2 linked regions of the Solitalea canadensis DSM 3403 genome follow. The protein of the gene in region 1 binds, or shares a complex with, the protein of each later gene. Links are inferred from orthologs where the notes say so. Each region holds a gene or a part of one and is shown on either strand. Other genes may lie near its edges.

Region 1 (8,766 bases):
GTTCCCAAGAAACGAAACAAACTGGCTTCTGGAAAGTTTGACAATCAGTTCGGCAGTGTTCTCAAGATCTATTGACTGGTGCTTTTTATCATCCAATGCACTTGCCAGAGCGGATGCTGTCATAGATGGTTGTTTTGTTGCAAGTGTTGAGTGTGTAACGAAAATCAAAATAAAACTCAACGAGTAATTCAGACTGTATAACAAACCCTGAACTAATGGCGCCACCTTGAAATGAAGTAAGAACTTAATCCATGTTGTAAATGAAATAATAAGTCCTCCTCCCATGGATTGCTTGAGGAAATGAAAATACTCTTTAGGTGTATTGGTAATGTAATGTTCACCGGTTTGCCCCGTATGTTCAACAACTTGGTAGGCTAACATTTCAGTGTTTGCCCTTATATGACGACGAATTCCTCTTTTCTGATTTTCATAACGCACCATGCCGGTAAACAGCTGTACTGAAAAGGTTAAACGTTCTTCCTTCTTTTCGGCCATCATCGATCCTAGAATTCGCAGCAATCGCTCAATATTTTGATCAATACGAAGTAATAAATAAGCAAGACTAATACTTACACCTTCTTTCTTCTGATTTCGTCGCACTTGTTCAACAGCACTTCGGCATTGATTTAACAACACTTTAATATGCTTGCAATGCTGAATCACTGTTTCCTTTTCTGCATCAGGTGTAGTGGCCTCTTCCACAAACTTGTTTACTTCATAAGAAATTGCCTGAAATGATGAGTTGTAGCTTTCAATATGTGGCAACCGAACAATGATTTCGGGCTCCAAACCCAACGAAGTAATTCTACTGGCAATGATCTGCACTGAAGAATACAATGAAGGATAAAATTCATCTGCTACAAATTTATTCTTGTTGGTTTCAAAACCCAACAACTCAAATAATTCTCTCCAGGTTTTTGGATCAATTGCCTCAATCCAGATGTAATCATCACTTCGGTGAAACACATCTACAACAACACTCAATAATTCATCCTTATCAACTGTTGCCGGTAATATCTTTTCATTAAAGCGCCTGAATAATTCAGAAAAGAAACTCTGATTTGCTGATATTCCAAGTTCAGTGAATAATCTTATCTGGTTTTTAGAATGAACAACCCGCTTAATAAACAGCTTAAAATGATCCAGTAATTCTTTATTATTCTTAAACAGTTGTATTATCTTGTTTAGGGCAAGCTGGGAAGAGGCAGATTCACTTACTTTTCGAGGGCGTATTGCATCAACAAGGTCAACTAATTCGTCGACACCTGCTTCCTTGGGATATTGTTTTATATAGTGTAATGATTCTTCTAATGTATGCATGAAAGCTGTTTTTCAGATTTTAACTGTTAATTATTAATTGCCGAAAGTTCCGCTGATTCTGCTGCAAAGATAAAGATGAATTTTTTATAGCTTCGATGTTGCTATCTTTGCGCCCGTGGGAAAGAATAAATTACGTCAATTCGCAGAGTTAGATACGTTTCATAACGTGTTTCAAAAAGATGGCTCCCTAAAAGGTAAATGGAGCACCGAATTTTTCAAAAACGATCATCCAATTGTACTTGAACTCGCCTGCGGTAAAGGCGAATATACCGTAAATCTGTCTAAAAAATTTCCGGAGAAGAACTTTATTGGTATCGATCTTAAGGGGAACCGACTATGGACGGGTGCTAAAATGGCTATAGAAGAGCAAATTAACAATGTTGCATTTCTCCGTATTCAGATCGAACATTTGCAATCCTATTTTGAACATAATGAAGTAGATGAAATTTGGATAACCTTTCCTGATCCTCAGCCCCAGGTAAGTCGTGAAAAGAAAAGATTGACTTCGATGCGTTTCCTGGAAGTTTATCGACCAATATTAAAGGAGAATGCCATTATTCACTTAAAAACCGATAACGATCAGTTATATGAATACACGTTAGAAGTTATTGCTGATAATAAATTGGACCTATTGGCAAACACAAATGATGTATATAATTCAGCATTATTGGATGATGTACTTCAGATAAAAACATATTACGAACGCAAGTACCTGTCACAAGGAAAAAATATCAATTATGTAAGATTTAGGCTTTAACTTATTGCGGGGTTCGGGTTTTTAATTACGGATTTCGGGTTAGGGTTTACGAATTCTTTGCTTAATTGAGAATTATAATTAACTCCAAATGCAATCAACTTATAACACGCAACCCGAAGCCCGTAATGAATTCTTAAATGAATTAAAGTTTCTCGCCAAAGCAAAGATCACCGGCGTCGCCTAAACCAGGTACGATGTACGCTTTAGAAGTTAGTTCTTCGTCTACAGCACCCAACCATAGATTGGCCTTTGGCAAATGAGCGCGCACATGTTCAATTCCTTCGATACTGGCAATAATGCTTACCAAGTGTAGTTCTTTTATATCAAAGCGAGCCATTAGCTCCTTACAAACAATCACCATTGATTTACCGGTAGCCAACATAGGGTCCGATACAATTACTATGCGATTGGCCATATCAGGTGTGGAGAAATACTCTACTTTTATCTCAAACTCACTGTTTTTCTTATTTTTCCTGTATGCAGCAATATAAGCAGAGTCTGCTCTATCAAAATAATTCATAAAACCCTGATGCATGGGCAATCCAGCTCTTAAAATAGTAGCAAGAACCGGCTGTTCTTTTAGTAAGGGAACTGTAGCTACTCCGAGTGGTGTCACTATTTCTTCACTGGTGTAAGTCATCTTTTTGCTTATCTCATAAGCGAAGATCTCACCTAAACGCTCCAGATTTTTTCGAAAACGCATGCGGTCACTCTGAATATCAATATGACGCAGCTCCGCTAAAAAATGGTTGGCTATTGAGTTAGTTTTACTGAATATAGTAATCATAATGAGCGTTTATTGGTCTAAGTTAATGAAAAAAGTGTTGTATTAATGTTCTTAATTTTCAAACGAAATAGTATTTCTCACCCTACAAAAGAAACATGTAGTAAGCAAACCAAAAATGAGGAAAGACAGGTTTCTGAAAGATTCGGCAATAAATTTTCTGAAAATTAAACAAAAACTTAATTTACGCTGATTTTCTGCTGACATACGGTTGTCACACCCCTTGTGCAATTTTGCCCTGTCCATCAAATTTTAATGGATTGATAAAAGATTTACACGATTAACTAATCGTTGTAAATCAAAAATGATTATTTATTGTTCTGCTTATATTTGACTTACATGAAATTTCAACTTACTTCAGAATATAAACCCACAGGAGACCAGCCGGAAGCAATTCGTCAGCTTGTCGAAGGTGTAAACAACGGTGAATTGTTTCAAACGTTACTAGGAGTTACCGGTTCGGGAAAAACGTTTACGGTTGCCAATTTGATTGAGCAAACCCAACGTCCGACGCTTATTCTCAGCCACAATAAAACACTGGCAGCACAATTATATGGAGAATTTAAACAGTTCTTCCCGGGTAATGCTGTTAATTACTTTGTTTCTTATTACGATTATTACCAACCGGAGGCTTACATGCCTACCACAAATACCTATATTGAAAAAGACCTGAAGATTAATGAAGAGATTGAGAAATTACGTCTGAGAACTACGTCTGCTTTAATGTCCGGACGCAGAGATGTAATTGTCGTTTCTTCTGTTTCCTGTATTTATGGTATGGGAAATCCCGAAGATTTTGCGAATTCGGTTTTTCGAATAGGAGTAGGTACGCGCATCAGCAGGAATGCTTTCTTACATCGTTTGGTAGAAATTCTTTACTCACGTACTACTGCTGATTTCAGGCGGGGAACGTTCAGGGTAAAAGGAGATACTGTGGATGTTTATCCTGCCTATGCTGACTTTGCATATCGCATTTCTTTCTTTGGTGATGATATTGAAGAACTGAGTGTTATTGATCCTATTTCAGCAAAAACGCTGGAACGTATGGATCATTTGGCCATATTTCCGGCTAATCTTTTCGTTACGCCCAAGGAGAAAATGACCAAGGCTATTTGGTCGATTCAGGATGAACTTCAAATGCGTCTTCACCAGTTAACCGAAGATAAGCGCTTTTTGGAAGCTAAACGATTGGAAGAAAGGGTGAACTATGACCTGGAAATGATGCGTGAATTGGGCTATTGTTCGGGTATTGAGAACTACTCTCGTTTCTTTGATGGCAGACAACCGGGCATGCGTCCATTCTGTTTGCTGGACTATTTTCCGGATGACTTTTTATTGGTGATCGATGAAAGTCACGTTACCGTTCCACAAATAAGGGCTATGTACGGAGGCGACCGTTCACGTAAAATCTCATTGGTTGAGTACGGATTCCGTTTACCAGCAGCTTTGGATAATCGTCCGCTAAATTTCAATGAATTTGAAAGTTTAACCAGTCAAACAGTATACGTAAGTGCAACACCTGGAGATTATGAACTTGAAAAAACTGAAGGTGTAGTGGTTGAACAAGTTATTCGTCCGACTGGTTTATTAGATCCAATAATCGAAATAAGACCAGTTCAAAACCAGGTGGATGATCTATTAGATGAAATAGACATCACTGTTAAGAAAGGTGACCGTGTTTTGGTTACTACCCTTACCAAGCGAATGTCGGAAGAACTGGCTAAGTACATGGATAAACTGGGCATCAAGTGTCGTTACATCCATTCTGAGGTTAAAACATTGGAACGAGTAGAAATTTTACGAGGATTACGACTTGGTGAATTTGATGTATTAATTGGTATCAACTTACTTCGTGAAGGACTTGACTTACCAGAGGTTTCATTAGTGGCCATTTTAGATGCTGATAAAGAAGGTTTCTTAAGATCTGACCGCGCGTTGATACAAACCATTGGTCGTGCCGCCCGGAACCAAGATGGACGTGTGATTATGTATGCCGATTCAATTACCGATTCAATGGATCGCACCATAACAGAAACCAACCGTCGTCGCGAAAAGCAGATTCAATACAATGAAGAGAATGGCATCATTCCTACAACTGTTCGCAAAGAAAAAGCGGCTATCATTGAACAAACTTCGGTAATTGATTTTAAAGGAGGCATTCAACAAGCTTATGTGGAGAATGAAACACCAACCCTTGCTGCTGATCCGATAGTTGAATACATGACCAAGCCTGAACTTCAAAAATCAATCGATAATACACGTAAAGAAATGCAGAAAGCAGCTAAAGAAATGGATTTCTTGCTGGCTGCCAAGTTACGTGATGAAATGTTTGCTTTGGAAACGATGATGAAAGAAAAGTTTGAAGTATAAGCTACTAATTATAAACTAAATGCAGATTTTTAAAGTTATTTTAAAAATTTTTCTAACAAAAGTTAATGTCGCCACAGAGCGACATTTTTCGTTCTTATACTCTTTTAAAAGCCATAGTTAATCAGAACGCCTTTCTTATATTATTTTCCTTTTTCTAAAATGCCAGAAGCCAGGCCGGATCAGGACAATTCGCAAGGTATTTATCTCTTTCGGACAGTTTGCATACACCGGGATAATCGCCATAATAACCTTCCATATTAATAATTAATTGAAAATGAAGATGCGGAGGCCAGCCGCCATTAACCGTGTAATCACCTAAACTGGCTATTTTCTGCCCAGCGTTTATGTGCATTCCTTCTGCTAATCCAGCAAGACTTTCAAGGGAAAGGTGTCCGTATAATGAATAAAATTCAAAACCTTCAACCTGATGCTTAAGAATAATTGTCGGACCATAATCACCAAAATTGTCATTATTTTTGAAGCTATGAACAACACCGTCAATAGGAGCATAGATCACAGTTCCGGCAGGTCCCCAAATATCAATACCTAAGTGTAATCTTCGTGGTTCTTCGCCCGTGTCAAAGTGACTGCTAACGCCATAAATCTCTCTGTACTCGTCATAACCACCAATACCAAACTTCGAACCGGAGTTTATGCGTTTTGCATCCACCCAATCGGAGAATTTGTGAATATCAGCAATAACATCTAAAGTCAACTCGCCATTTATCTTTTGAAAACTAACTTGAAATAGCTTTTCAGAAGTGGGATCGAAATCAACAACAGATGCTTTCTTGGTATTTAACAGAATTGTTTTTAATGTTTGTATATCAGCAATCATAAACAGCCCCCTTTCCTATTTTAGATTCAAAATACTAAATGTTCATCAAAGTGAAGAAAACCGAAGATTTTATCCTGGATTACACTCCTGCTAATTCATAAACTCCAGGCTGCTTTCGATCGTGCATTCGCTCCAAAATTGCTCGTGGAAGTTCAGTGATATCCTTCTCGTTATATTTTATTATCGACCAATAATAGGGCTTCAATTCACTCTTATCAGCCAAATCATCAAATGCAGTTTTCTCTGTCGATGCAACAATTAATGGTAAGCCCCATTGAATGCAGGTATTCCATATAGGTTCTGCTTGTTGAAAACCATCAGTGCTTGTTACGATAACAAACTGTACATGCAATTGATTAACATCCAGAAAACGTGTTAACTCTTTGTACCTAATTTTCTTTGTAAAGCGTTTTCCATTAAGGGATGATGCACCTTTATCATTTTTATGATCAAACACTATTACCAAATCATTGAAATTTGCAGCATTTAATGCAGTTACCAGATTGTCTCCAGGCTGTCCTGCCCCTCCGACCAATACTATCATGAAACGAAAAGATTTTCTTGTGGTTTTGTAATGATTCCTTTTTCGGCAGCAATAGCAAACATTGTTTGAATTGCTTTGCGTCCTTCTATTCCTAAATCGATGGAAAACTTGTTTACATAAGTTGTAATGTGTTTATACATCACCTCTTCATCCATTTCTTGCGCATGAGCGCGGACAAATTCCAACGGTGCTTTAGGGTTCTTACAAGCAAACTCAACACTCTCTTTGATCAAGCGATTTACCTTTTGTTGGATTTCTAAAGGGAGCGCTCTTTTTACACAAATACCACCTAACGGAATCGGCGAACCCGTTAATTGTTCCCAATACTCACCTAGGTCAATTACTTTCTTTAACCCTTTTTGTTGATAGGTAAATCGGTTTTCATGTATAATTAATCCCAGATCAATTTCATCATTCAGCAATTGAGGCTCTATTTCCGAAAAAACTAATTCCTGCTTTTGCTTCGCTTCAGGGAATGCCAGGCTTAACAAAAAGTTGGCTGTTGTATATTTACCTGGAATACCAATTTTACGTTCATTCACTGCAGAAGAAACACGTTGCACGAGTTTAGTAACCGGCTCGCGGCCACTGCATGCAGCAATCCGATCTTTATCCGTCATTGTTTCTTCACAAACATCCGTTTTTGAGATTAACAACGGCCCAACTCCAAACCCAAGCGCACTACCTGCATCAAGCAACGCATACTTGTCGGCAGCGTAGGCAAAAGCATGATAGCTTAATTTCGTAATATCCAGTTCACCTCTGAATGCTTTTTGATTCAACGTTTCAACATCATCAAAAAACACTTCAAAATCCAGCCCCTCTGTATCGATCTTTTTATTTACCAGTGCATCGAAAATAAAAGTATCGTTTGGACACGGAGAAAACCCTAATGTTAGTTTCATTGTCGTTATTTTATCTGTATGTAACGATCTGTCAATCGTTTTAATTCTGCATTTAAATTTTTTATAGCAAGCGGAATGTTCCAAGATTCCCGATTTCTGCGTTCAACATAATTAGAAATACTTCTCAGTTGTACACATTTAACTCCTTCGCTTAAACACACATAAAAAAAGGCGGCTCCTTCCATGGATTCTACTTCAGCCGGAAACAGCTTCAACGCTTTAGCAATACTCACCTCATTTCCATGTACCTTATTAACGGTTATGCCTCCTACTTTTGGCAGTTCCTCCATAAGAAAGGAATTTTCAAGTCTTTTGTTTTTGAATGGAGCATCATCTGGACTTACAAAGCCCATGCTAAACAAGTCGATAAAGTTTTCTCCATCTTCGGCTCCTAATTCAGGAAAACCATCTGAAATCACCTCAACCACGCTTCCCAACTCAATAGAGCCATCAAAGCTTCCGGCAATACCTACATTTATCACCAAGTCATACTTTTCAGCGGATAGTTTACGGGTAAGCTGATAAGTAGTAGCGACCATACCCACTCCGGTAATCAATACATCACAAGCGGGATTAGTATCAAGGAAGGGTCGGATCTCAGCCTCGGTGGCGGCAACTACTAATATTTTCATGAAGGGCAAAAATAAAAGACTAAAAGGAATAAATGCACGCAAAGTCGCAAAGACGATAAGAATAATCTAATCTTGAGATAAGTTTAAGAAAATGGGGACTCGCAAAGTCGCTAAGGATATCTATTTTATGGATTAGTATTCGATCTGGCTAAAATCATATCGTAAATTATTCTTGGCGTCTTAGCGGCTTTGCGCCGGCACCATAGAATCTTTCCTTCTTTTTTCCTAAATTTCAATTCCTAAAACCCTCATCATTTTTTATTGTTAACTAATGGATAATCAAAATTTTTTCCAACAGGTGTATGAAGTTGTTCGTTTAGTTCCTCCGGGAAGGGTTACCTCTTACGGAGCAATTGCGAAATTCCTGGGGGCTCCCGGAGCTTCAAGACAGGTGGGCTGGGCCATGAATGGCGCAGGTAGTTTGAAACCTCCCGTGCCAGCACATCGAGTTGTAAACAGAAATGGAGAACTATCCGGCAAGCACTTTTTCACACCTCCTTCATTAATGGAAGATTTACTAAATCAAGAAGGAATTACCGTAGTAAACGATAAAATTCAGAATTTCAAGACACATTACTGGGATCCGGAAGTAGAGTTATTGTAGTCAAGAGCTTAA
Region 2 (8,772 bases), 3.5 Mb from region 1 along the record:
ATTGGCGAGGTTACATTAGGCGATGAAGCAGATACAAAAACTGCAATAGCAGCTGCTAAAGAGACTTTCAAAACATTTTCAAAAACAACCAAAGAAGAACGCATTGTTTATCTTGAAAAGCTATACGAAGCCGTAAAAAAACGAGAGAATGAATTAGTAGCCGTAATGGTGAAAGAATACGGAGGTACACTCCAATTTTGTAAAATGAGTCTACAATTTACCCTATCTGCTTTCACAACCAACATTGAGACGCTTAAACACTTTGACTTTGAAAAAATTGTGGGACAATCAAATGTGGAGAAATGAAATCGTTGTCCATACATTTTGACGATAACATCTTATGCGATTTTAGCCGGGAATATGGCTGCAAAGCAGAAAAAAAATGAAAATACTTTACCAAAGGATGAAGCATTGTGTTTCCGATATTTATTTAAACTTAGGTTTTGAAAACCTTTCCCATTTCTCATTTGCATTTAAGAAAGAATTTGGAATGTTGCCAAGTTCATTACAAAATGCAAATTCCTAACTATGAAAATGTTTTGTAAGCAACTTTTGCAATTAATGATCTTCTTAACAAATAAATATCAACAGTACAATTGCAAGAGGGTCTGAAATATTCTCACGAAGCTGCTTAAGAGCCTGAGAGATCTGATTTTCAACAGTTTTCGGAGAAATAGAAAGAAGTTCAGCAATCTTTTTATGGCTATATCCTTCGTAGCGGCTTAGCTTAAAAATTTCTCTTCTTTTTGGAGGCAAATATTCAATTGCCTTATCTATAGAAGCAAGGGCCTCTTTATAAGTAATTGATTCTGCTAAAGGAGTTACAGGTTCTTCTTTTTGTTCGGCCAGGATGTTTTCCATTCCTTTACGGATGGTTGTTTGCTTTCTCAGTTCATCAATCATTACCGTTCGTGCAATCCTGAACACTTGAACTGAAAGCAGGTAATCATCAGAAAGTTGCTCTCGCCTTTCCCATAATTTAATGAATGTCAACTGAACTACTTCTTCGGCTAAATAAGCGGAGTTGGTTTGCTTTAAAACAAAGAAATAAAGCTTCTCATGAAATTTCGCATACACTTTTTTAAAAGCAGAAAGCTCTCCTGCCTTAACTAAAGAAATTAAATCCATACGGTCAGCAAACTAATTCCAGGGCGAATAATAATTCTTTATAAATCCCTTACAAAATGTAAAATTTTAACGTTAGACAGTGCTTTATTTTCTTTAGTCGCTTTCCGCGAGACTTACTTTTTTTCTGCAGCGAAAAAAAGTAAGCAAAAAACGCCGCCACTGCGTACAGTTCTCCCGCAGTTAGTGCCAGAATTTAAATCCGCATTCCCGAACTGTACAAGGCGGGATTTGCACTATTGATGGGTTAACTACCAACTGAATAATGCAATACTCACATTGTTGCAGATAAATAAATTCTTAACCTCGTGTAAAATGAACTATAAAGTATTACAAAACAAACAATTTACTTTAAGCTTACCATTAAAACGCAGTAACATATTTAAAACAAAAGGCAGCCAAGTAGCTGCCTTTTGTTTTAAATTACTATTTACAAGTTATTATTTGGTCATTTCAGCATAGTGTTTAAAGAACAATGGAATAGTTTCAATTCCTTTATAATAGTTAAATAAACCGTATTTCTCGTTAGGAGAGTGCAATGCATCTGAATCCAAGCCAAAGCCCATCAATACTGATTTTAAGCCTAATTCTTTTTCAAATAAAGCAACTATAGGAATACTTCCGCCACCACGTGTAGGGATTGGTTTTTTACCAAAACTTTCTTCCATTGCTTTGCTTGCAGCTTTAAATGGAACAGAATCAGTAGGAGTTACTACTGGTTCACCACCGTGATGAGCCGAAACTTTTACTTTAACATATTTAGGAGCGATTTTCTCAAAGTGAGCTTTGAACAAATCTGAAATCTCATCTGAATTTTGTCCCGGAACTAAGCGCATTGAGATTTTGGCGTTTGCTTTTGAAGGCAATACCGTCTTAGCACCTTCACCAATGTAACCACTCCAAATCCCGTTTACTTCTAATGTAGGACGTATTGAAGTTCTTTCAATCGAAGTATAACCTTTTTCACCCCAAACCTCATCAATGTTCAGGTCTTTTTTATAAGCTTCTTCACTGAAAGGTTGTTTCGCCATTTCTGCACGTTCAGCATCCGAAAGCTCAATCACTTTATCGTAAAAACCCGGAATGGTAATATGATTATTTTCATCATGCAATGAAGCGATCATTTTAGCTAAAATAGTTGCCGGATTAGCCACAGCTCCACCGTAAACACCAGAGTGTAAGTCGCGGTTCGGACCAACAACTTCAACTTCCATATAAGCTAAACCACGTAAACCGCATTCAATTGACGGTACATCATTAGCGATCATCGAAGTATCAGAAATTAATACCACATCACCTTTTAAACGCTCTTTGTTTGCTTTAACAAACGTTGCAAGATTTGATGAACCAACTTCTTCCTCTCCCTCGATCATGAATTTAACGTTACAAGGCAAGGTGTTGGTTTTCATCATCAACTCAAATGCCTTTACATGCATGTACATCTGACCTTTATCGTCACATGCACCGCGTGCATAAATAGCGCCTTCAGGATGTTCTTCAGTAATTTTTACAGTAGGCTCGAATGGAGGAGTATGCCATAATTCAAGCGGATCTGCCGGCTGAACATCATAATGACCATACACCACCACTGTTGGCAATGACGGGTCGATAATTTTCTCACCATAAACAATCGGATAACCTGCTGTAGGGCAAACTTCAACTTTGTCTGCACCTGCATCAATTAAACGAGCTTTAATATAATCTGCAGTTTTTAATACTGATTCTTTATATTGAGGATCAGCACTTACTGAAGGGAAGCGTAGAATATCAAACAATTCGTCTAAGAAACGCTGTTTGTTAGCTTCAATATAGTTCTTGATGGTTTCCATGAAATTAGAATTTGTGGCAAAGGAATAAAGAAATATATAAATATGGAATGAATGTTAAGTATTTTTTTCGTTGAAGTTCAAAGTTATTTGTTTTTGGAATAAATGTAAGGTTTTGTGACCAAACCCTAATAATAGATATTTATAGTCATAAATATTAACTATTAAGAATATTATATTCACATAACAACATTTTTACCAAAAATGTTGTTTTTTGATACAAATGACGTAGGTTTGTTTGCAGCCTTGAATATTAACACTTTATGATAAGTCTTCTGAAGAAGCCCAAAAGCATTTTTTTCTTACTTACTCTTTTTACTGTCGTATTTCTTCTTAATTCATGTAATTCTACCAAAAATCATAAAACAACGCCTGATACGTATATTAAAAAATACATGGATAAAGAGGCTTTTGAAATTCAGCGTGCAGTAAAGGATAGTAAAGTGGAACGTGTTGGCGATTCTATTAAGGTTACATTTACCAACGAGATCTTTTTTGATCACAACCAATATACTCTCAAGCCTCAAGCCGAATCATCAGTTAAAAAATTGGTGATCATCCTGAAAAAATATTCAAAGACCTATAATATTATTCAAGGCCATACCGATGATACCGGTAATGATGATTATAATCTTTCATTATCTTATAAACGGGCTGAAGAGGTAAAGCATTTTTTAAGTCTTAACGGAATTGAAGAAAAACGTATGAATGCATACGGTGTTGGAGACACACAACCTGTTGCCTCTAATAATAATGAGGAAGGAAAAGCCAAAAACCGTCGGGTTGTCATTTGGATTACCGTAGATTACGGATTAAAAGAAGAAGCAGAGGCTAGAACCCAATAATTAGTTTAAACTGCAAAGCCATAACTATACACAGAAAATTAGTTAGGAGAAGTCTCTTTTAAAGAAGTTTGCAGGTGTTGCTTAACGCTGAAAATAAAAAAATCCTTAACTTAGCAGGCTAAAAATCCTGAACTTTGTAGCTTTATTCAAAAGTTGTTATCAGCAATTCTGGTTACGACAAAGATTAGAATTGTCTAGCTTTTTCAGGATAATTACCATACTTAATAACTTACTATACATTGAGTTACTTAGATAAATTAAACCCTACCCAACGTAGTGCTGTTGAATGTACTGAAGGACCATTAATGATTATTGCCGGTGCGGGTTCGGGTAAAACTCGAGTGATTACTTATAGGATAGCGCATCTGATAAATAAAGGTGTAGATCCGTTTAATATTTTAGCCCTTACATTTACTAATAAGGCCGCAAGAGAAATGCGCGAACGTATTTCAGCTATTGTGGGTCCCGACGCCAGAAATATATGGATGGGTACTTTCCACTCTATATTTGCTAGAATTTTACGTGTAGAAGCGGATAAACTGGGTTATCCAAGTAATTTCACCATTTACGACACAGACGATAGTAAAAGTTTGTTGCGAGCGATTATTAAGGAGCAGCAACTCGATGATAAATTATATAATGTAAATTTTGTACTTAATCGCATTTCATCTGCAAAGAATAACCTGATTTCGGTTGCCGAGTACAAGAAAAATGAAACTATTCAGGCTGACGACTTCTCTTCGGGCAGAGGTAAAATGGGTGAGTTGTACGAAATTTATGCACAACGTTGTTACAAAGCAGGTGCTATGGATTTTGACGACTTGCTTTTTAAAACCAATATTCTCCTGAAACAATATCCTGATGTGTTAAATAAATACCAGCATAAGTTCAAATATATTATGGTGGATGAGTATCAAGATACCAACTTTTCTCAGTACATCATTGTTAAAAAACTTGCTGCGGTTAACCGAAATATTTGTGTGGTGGGTGATGATGCTCAAAGTATTTATGCATTTCGCGGGGCCAATATTGAAAACATTCTGAACTTTGAAAAAGACTATCCTGAGTTGAATGTGTTCAAATTAGAACAGAATTATCGTTCTACACAGAACATCGTAAATATTGCTAATAGTATCATTAAAAATAACACCAACCAGTTAGAGAAAAATGTATTCTCTGAGAATGAAACTGGTGAAAAAATTAAAGTGATACGTGCATTTAGTGATAATGAGGAAGGAAAAATCGTGGCGGAATCCATATTGCAGGAACGCACGATTAAAAACCTGGATTATCACGGCTTTGCGATCTTATACCGTACCAATGCTCAGTCCCGTTCATTGGAGGAAGCATTACGTAAGTTAAATGTTCCTTATAAAATTTATGGTGGCATGTCTTTCTATCAACGGAAAGAGATCAAAGATCTGATCGCCTATTTCCGTTTGACTGTTAACCCGAATGATGAAGAAGCATTAAAACGAGTTATAAATTATCCAGTTAGAGGAATTGGTAAAACCAGCTTGGATAAAATTATTGTTTTGGCCGATGAAAAGAATCTGCCATTATGGGAAATTGTGTCCAATATCCATTTATACGTTAGTGGCCGAGGTGTTGAAAACATCATGAACTTTGCCACTATGATCCGCAGTTTCCAGGCATTAGCAAAAAACAATACTGCTTATGATGTTGCCGAACATATTGCTAAACAATCGGGAATTTTGCGTGATTTACATGCAGATAAGTCGATTGAAGGGTTAAGCAGGTATGAAAACATCCAGGAATTATTGAATGGTATAAAGGAGTTTAGTGAGCGTGAAGACATTGAGGACAGAAGTATCAGCCAGTTTTTGATGGATGTAGCTTTGTTAACCGGTGATGAAAAGTCTGAAGAGGAAGAAAAAAACACAGTTTCTTTAATGACCATTCACTCCTCAAAAGGATTGGAGTTTCCACATGTTTATATAGTTGGTTTGGAAGAAAACCTCTTCCCTTCTCAAATGTCCTTAAACTCACGACAAGATCTTGAAGAAGAACGTCGCTTGTTTTATGTGGCCACTACGCGTGCTGAAAAAAAACTTACCCTTACTTATGCAACAAGTAGGTTTAAATTTGGTACCTTAAACAATTCGGAGCCAAGCAGATTTTTGGATGAAATAGATCCAAAATTCCTTGATCTCGACTTTAACCCGGCGAAACAACAAAAAGAGTCGAGTTTATCGGTTGATTTCGGAGATGAGCGAAAAGGTTTTACTGAATTTGCTTCAAAACCAAAGATCACTGCTAAAGTGAAAACGACTCAATTGTTGGCAAAGGCCCACATTCCGACGGAAGGATTTGCCCCTAGCGATACTTCAGATTTGCAAGTTGGCATGGAAGTAGAGCACGAAAGATTTGGTTTCGGTAAAGTAATTAACTTAGAAGGTAAAAAACCAGATATTAAAGCAACTATATTCTTTAAGGAGCTTGGACAAAAGCAGCTTTTACTTAAATTTGCCAAACTAAGGATTGTATCTTAAAAAAGAATTGCCCTGTAAAAAGGCTTGAACGTAAACACACCACTACATGTCAAAAGACAACCAAAAGCCATTCGATTATAACACAACACGTCCGCGCTTGTTAATGGCCGAGTATGGACGTAACGTTCAGAACATGATCAACTACGTTTTAACTTTGGAAGACAAAGAAGAACGTAATAAATATGCGCAAGCGGTGATTGAGTTAATGGGGCAATTAAACCCACATTTACGTGATGTCACTGATTTTAAACATAAATTATGGGATCACTTGTTCATTATCTCTGATTTTGCATTAGATGTAGAGTCACCATTTCCGGTGCCATCAAAAGAATCTATTTATGCAAAACCACACCCGTTAAAATATCCTTCTAACCATATAAAATACAAACATTACGGCAAAACGCTTGAGTATATGATTGATAAGGCTCGTGTCTTGCCTGATTCAGAACGCAAAAGCCAGTTTGTTAATTCATTGGCAAGCTTTATGAAAATGTCGTATATCGGATGGAATAAAGACACAGTAAGTGACGAGACTATCATCACTGACCTGACGGAGCTATCTAAAAACGAGTTAGATGTTCAGGAAGCTGCAGTTGCATTAAGCAAAATGGACTTCCGTGCAATTGCTCGTCAAACCAGTAACCGCGATACACGCGAGGCTCGTGAAAAAATGTCAAAAGATCATCGTAGCGACTATAAAGACTATAAACGCTCATCTTCTTCTGGTGGATATAGTAGAGGTGGTGATAGAAATGACCGTGGTGGTGACAGAAATGATAGAGGTGGCGACAGAAACGACCGTGGACATAGCAGACAACAGTACAACAAACGTCCCCCACAACGCTAACTAAAACTACTTTTTCGCACAACATAATCGATACTTAAATAATCCTGAGATACAACACAGATGAGTGCTTTTGAAATAATTGGAGGAAAAAAACTTAAAGGAGAAATTACGCCGCAAGGCGCTAAGAACGAAGCGTTGCAAATCATTTCAGCCGTTCTTTTAACTGAAGAAAAGATCACAATTTCTAACATCCCTGACATTGTGGATGTAAATAAACTGATCGATTTATTAAAAGATTTAGGCGTTAATGTTGAACGTATTTCAAAAGACACTTATACTTTTGAGGCTAAAAACATCGATCTTGAATACCTAAACTCTGACAAGTTTAAGAAAAAAGGTGGTGCTTTACGCGGTTCAGTAATGATCGTAGGACCATTATTGGCTCGTTTTGGAAAAGCTTATATCCCTAAGCCAGGTGGCGACAAAATCGGACGCCGTCGTTTAGATACTCACTTCCTTGGTTTTGAAAAACTGGGAGCAAAATTTAATTATAATCCGGTTGATCATTTCTTCAGTGTTGACGCAAGTGATCTTAAAGGAACCTATATGTTGTTAGATGAAGCTTCTGTAACCGGAACTGCAAACGTAGTTATGGCTGCAGTTTTAGCAAAAGGAACAACAACCATCTATAATGCCGCATGTGAGCCCTATTTGCAACAACTTTGTAAAATGTTGAACAGAATGGGTGCAAAAATTTCAGGTATTGGTTCTAATTTATTAACCATTGAAGGAGTTGAAAAATTAGGAGGAACCGAACACCGCATGCTGCCTGATATGATTGAAATTGGTAGTTTTATCGGTTTAGCCGCCATGACAAAGTCTGAAATTACCATCAAAAATGTAGCCTACGAGGAGTTAGGTGTTATTCCGGAGGTATTCAAACGTTTAGGTATCAAATTAGAACGCAGAGGTGACGATATTTTTATTCCTTCGCAAGAGGTATACGAAATTGAAACATTTATCGACGGTTCTATTTTAACAATAGCTGATGCTCCTTGGCCAGGCTTCACTCCCGACTTATTAAGTATTGTATTGGTAGTTGCTACTCAGGCAAAAGGAAGCGTGCTGATCCACCAGAAAATGTTCGAAAGCCGTTTATTCTTCGTAGATAAACTGATTGACATGGGAGCTCAGATCATACTTTGTGATCCGCACAGAGCAAATGTTATAGGTTTAGGTCGCCGCAATCAGTTGCGTGGTATTTCAATGACCTCACCTGATATTCGTGCCGGAGTTTCATTGCTTATTGCAGCTTTATCAGCCGAAGGCAAAAGCACCATATTCAACATCGAGCAAATTGATCGTGGTTACCAAGATATCGATGTACGATTACAAGCCCTTGGTGCTGATATTAAACGTATTACCGTAAATGAATAATTTTTTCTACTGCTAATATTGCTCTTGCAGATAATTTTTAATCATCAATGGAGCAACTATATATTTTTGCAATTGCATTTGTCGCAAGTTTTATCGGCTCTTTACAGTTAGGGCCGGTAAATCTTACGGTAATACAAACATCTGTCAATAAAAACTTCAAAGCAGCGTTTTGGGTTTCAATAGGTGGTTGCTTACCTGAAATTCTATACGCTTTAATTGCTGTTGCCGGAACAAGTCTG

Evidence for each region.
Region 2: the proteins of uvrB (region 1) and SOLCA_RS05675 are in contact, whole or in part, in a crystal structure (PDB 7EGT), measured with the Thermus thermophilus proteins. The link is inferred for Solitalea canadensis DSM 3403 from one-to-one orthologs. Residues at the interface, in WP_096411307.1 of Thermus thermophilus: Glu23, Leu25, Arg26, Asp27, Gly28, Glu29, Arg30, Phe31, Arg55, Glu326, Asp327, Phe328, Glu379, Ser382, Gln383, His398, Gly400, Arg401; in WP_096412145.1 of Thermus thermophilus: His654, Arg656, Phe657, Gln666, Asp668, Glu669, Lys680, Arg681, Leu682, Ser683, Lys685, Tyr686, Ala687.

What each region holds. Positions count from the first base shown.
Region 1 is NC_017770.1:4,835,192-4,843,957, reverse strand. The notes cover bases 2,748-5,715. They hold uvrB (excinuclease ABC subunit UvrB), read left to right. Parts: upstream 2,748-3,200; coding sequence 3,201-5,231; downstream 5,232-5,715. Other genes in these bases: SOLCA_RS20390 (peptidoglycan DD-metalloendopeptidase family protein), read right to left, coding at 5,386-5,715; upp (uracil phosphoribosyltransferase), read right to left, coding at 2,748-2,864. Outside these bases: SOLCA_RS22580 (site-specific recombinase), read right to left, coding at 1-1,320; tRNA (guanosine(46)-N7)-methyltransferase TrmB, read left to right, coding at 1,436-2,077; more of upp, read right to left, coding at 2,220-2,747; more of SOLCA_RS20390, read right to left, coding at 5,716-6,069; SOLCA_RS20385 (Rossmann-fold NAD(P)-binding domain-containing protein), read right to left, coding at 6,149-6,613; SOLCA_RS20380 (menaquinone biosynthesis family protein), read right to left, coding at 6,610-7,518; mqnB (futalosine hydrolase), read right to left, coding at 7,524-8,150; SOLCA_RS20370 (MGMT family protein), read left to right, coding at 8,422-8,754. UniProt on the Escherichia coli protein: The UvrABC repair system catalyzes the recognition and processing of DNA lesions. A damage recognition complex composed of 2 UvrA and 2 UvrB subunits scans DNA for abnormalities.
Region 2 is NC_017770.1:1,383,580-1,392,351, reverse strand. Bases 3,699-6,672 are described here. They hold SOLCA_RS05675 (ATP-dependent helicase), read left to right. Parts: upstream 3,699-4,035; coding sequence 4,036-6,309; downstream 6,310-6,672. Other genes in these bases: SOLCA_RS05670 (DUF4290 domain-containing protein), read left to right, coding at 6,356-6,672; SOLCA_RS05680 (OmpA family protein), read left to right, coding at 3,699-3,796. Outside these bases: SOLCA_RS22730 (aldehyde dehydrogenase family protein), read left to right, coding at 1-306; SOLCA_RS22725 (helix-turn-helix domain-containing protein), read left to right, coding at 383-526; SOLCA_RS05690 (RNA polymerase sigma factor), read right to left, coding at 571-1,128; SOLCA_RS05685 (dipeptidase), read right to left, coding at 1,566-2,954; more of SOLCA_RS05680, read left to right, coding at 3,215-3,698; more of SOLCA_RS05670, read left to right, coding at 6,673-7,156; murA (UDP-N-acetylglucosamine 1-carboxyvinyltransferase), read left to right, coding at 7,217-8,533; SOLCA_RS05660 (LysE family translocator), read left to right, coding at 8,581-8,772. UniProt on the Escherichia coli protein: A helicase with DNA-dependent ATPase activity. Unwinds DNA duplexes with 3'-5' polarity. Translocates on single-stranded DNA with 3'-5' polarity. Initiates unwinding more efficiently from a nicked substrate than double-stranded DNA.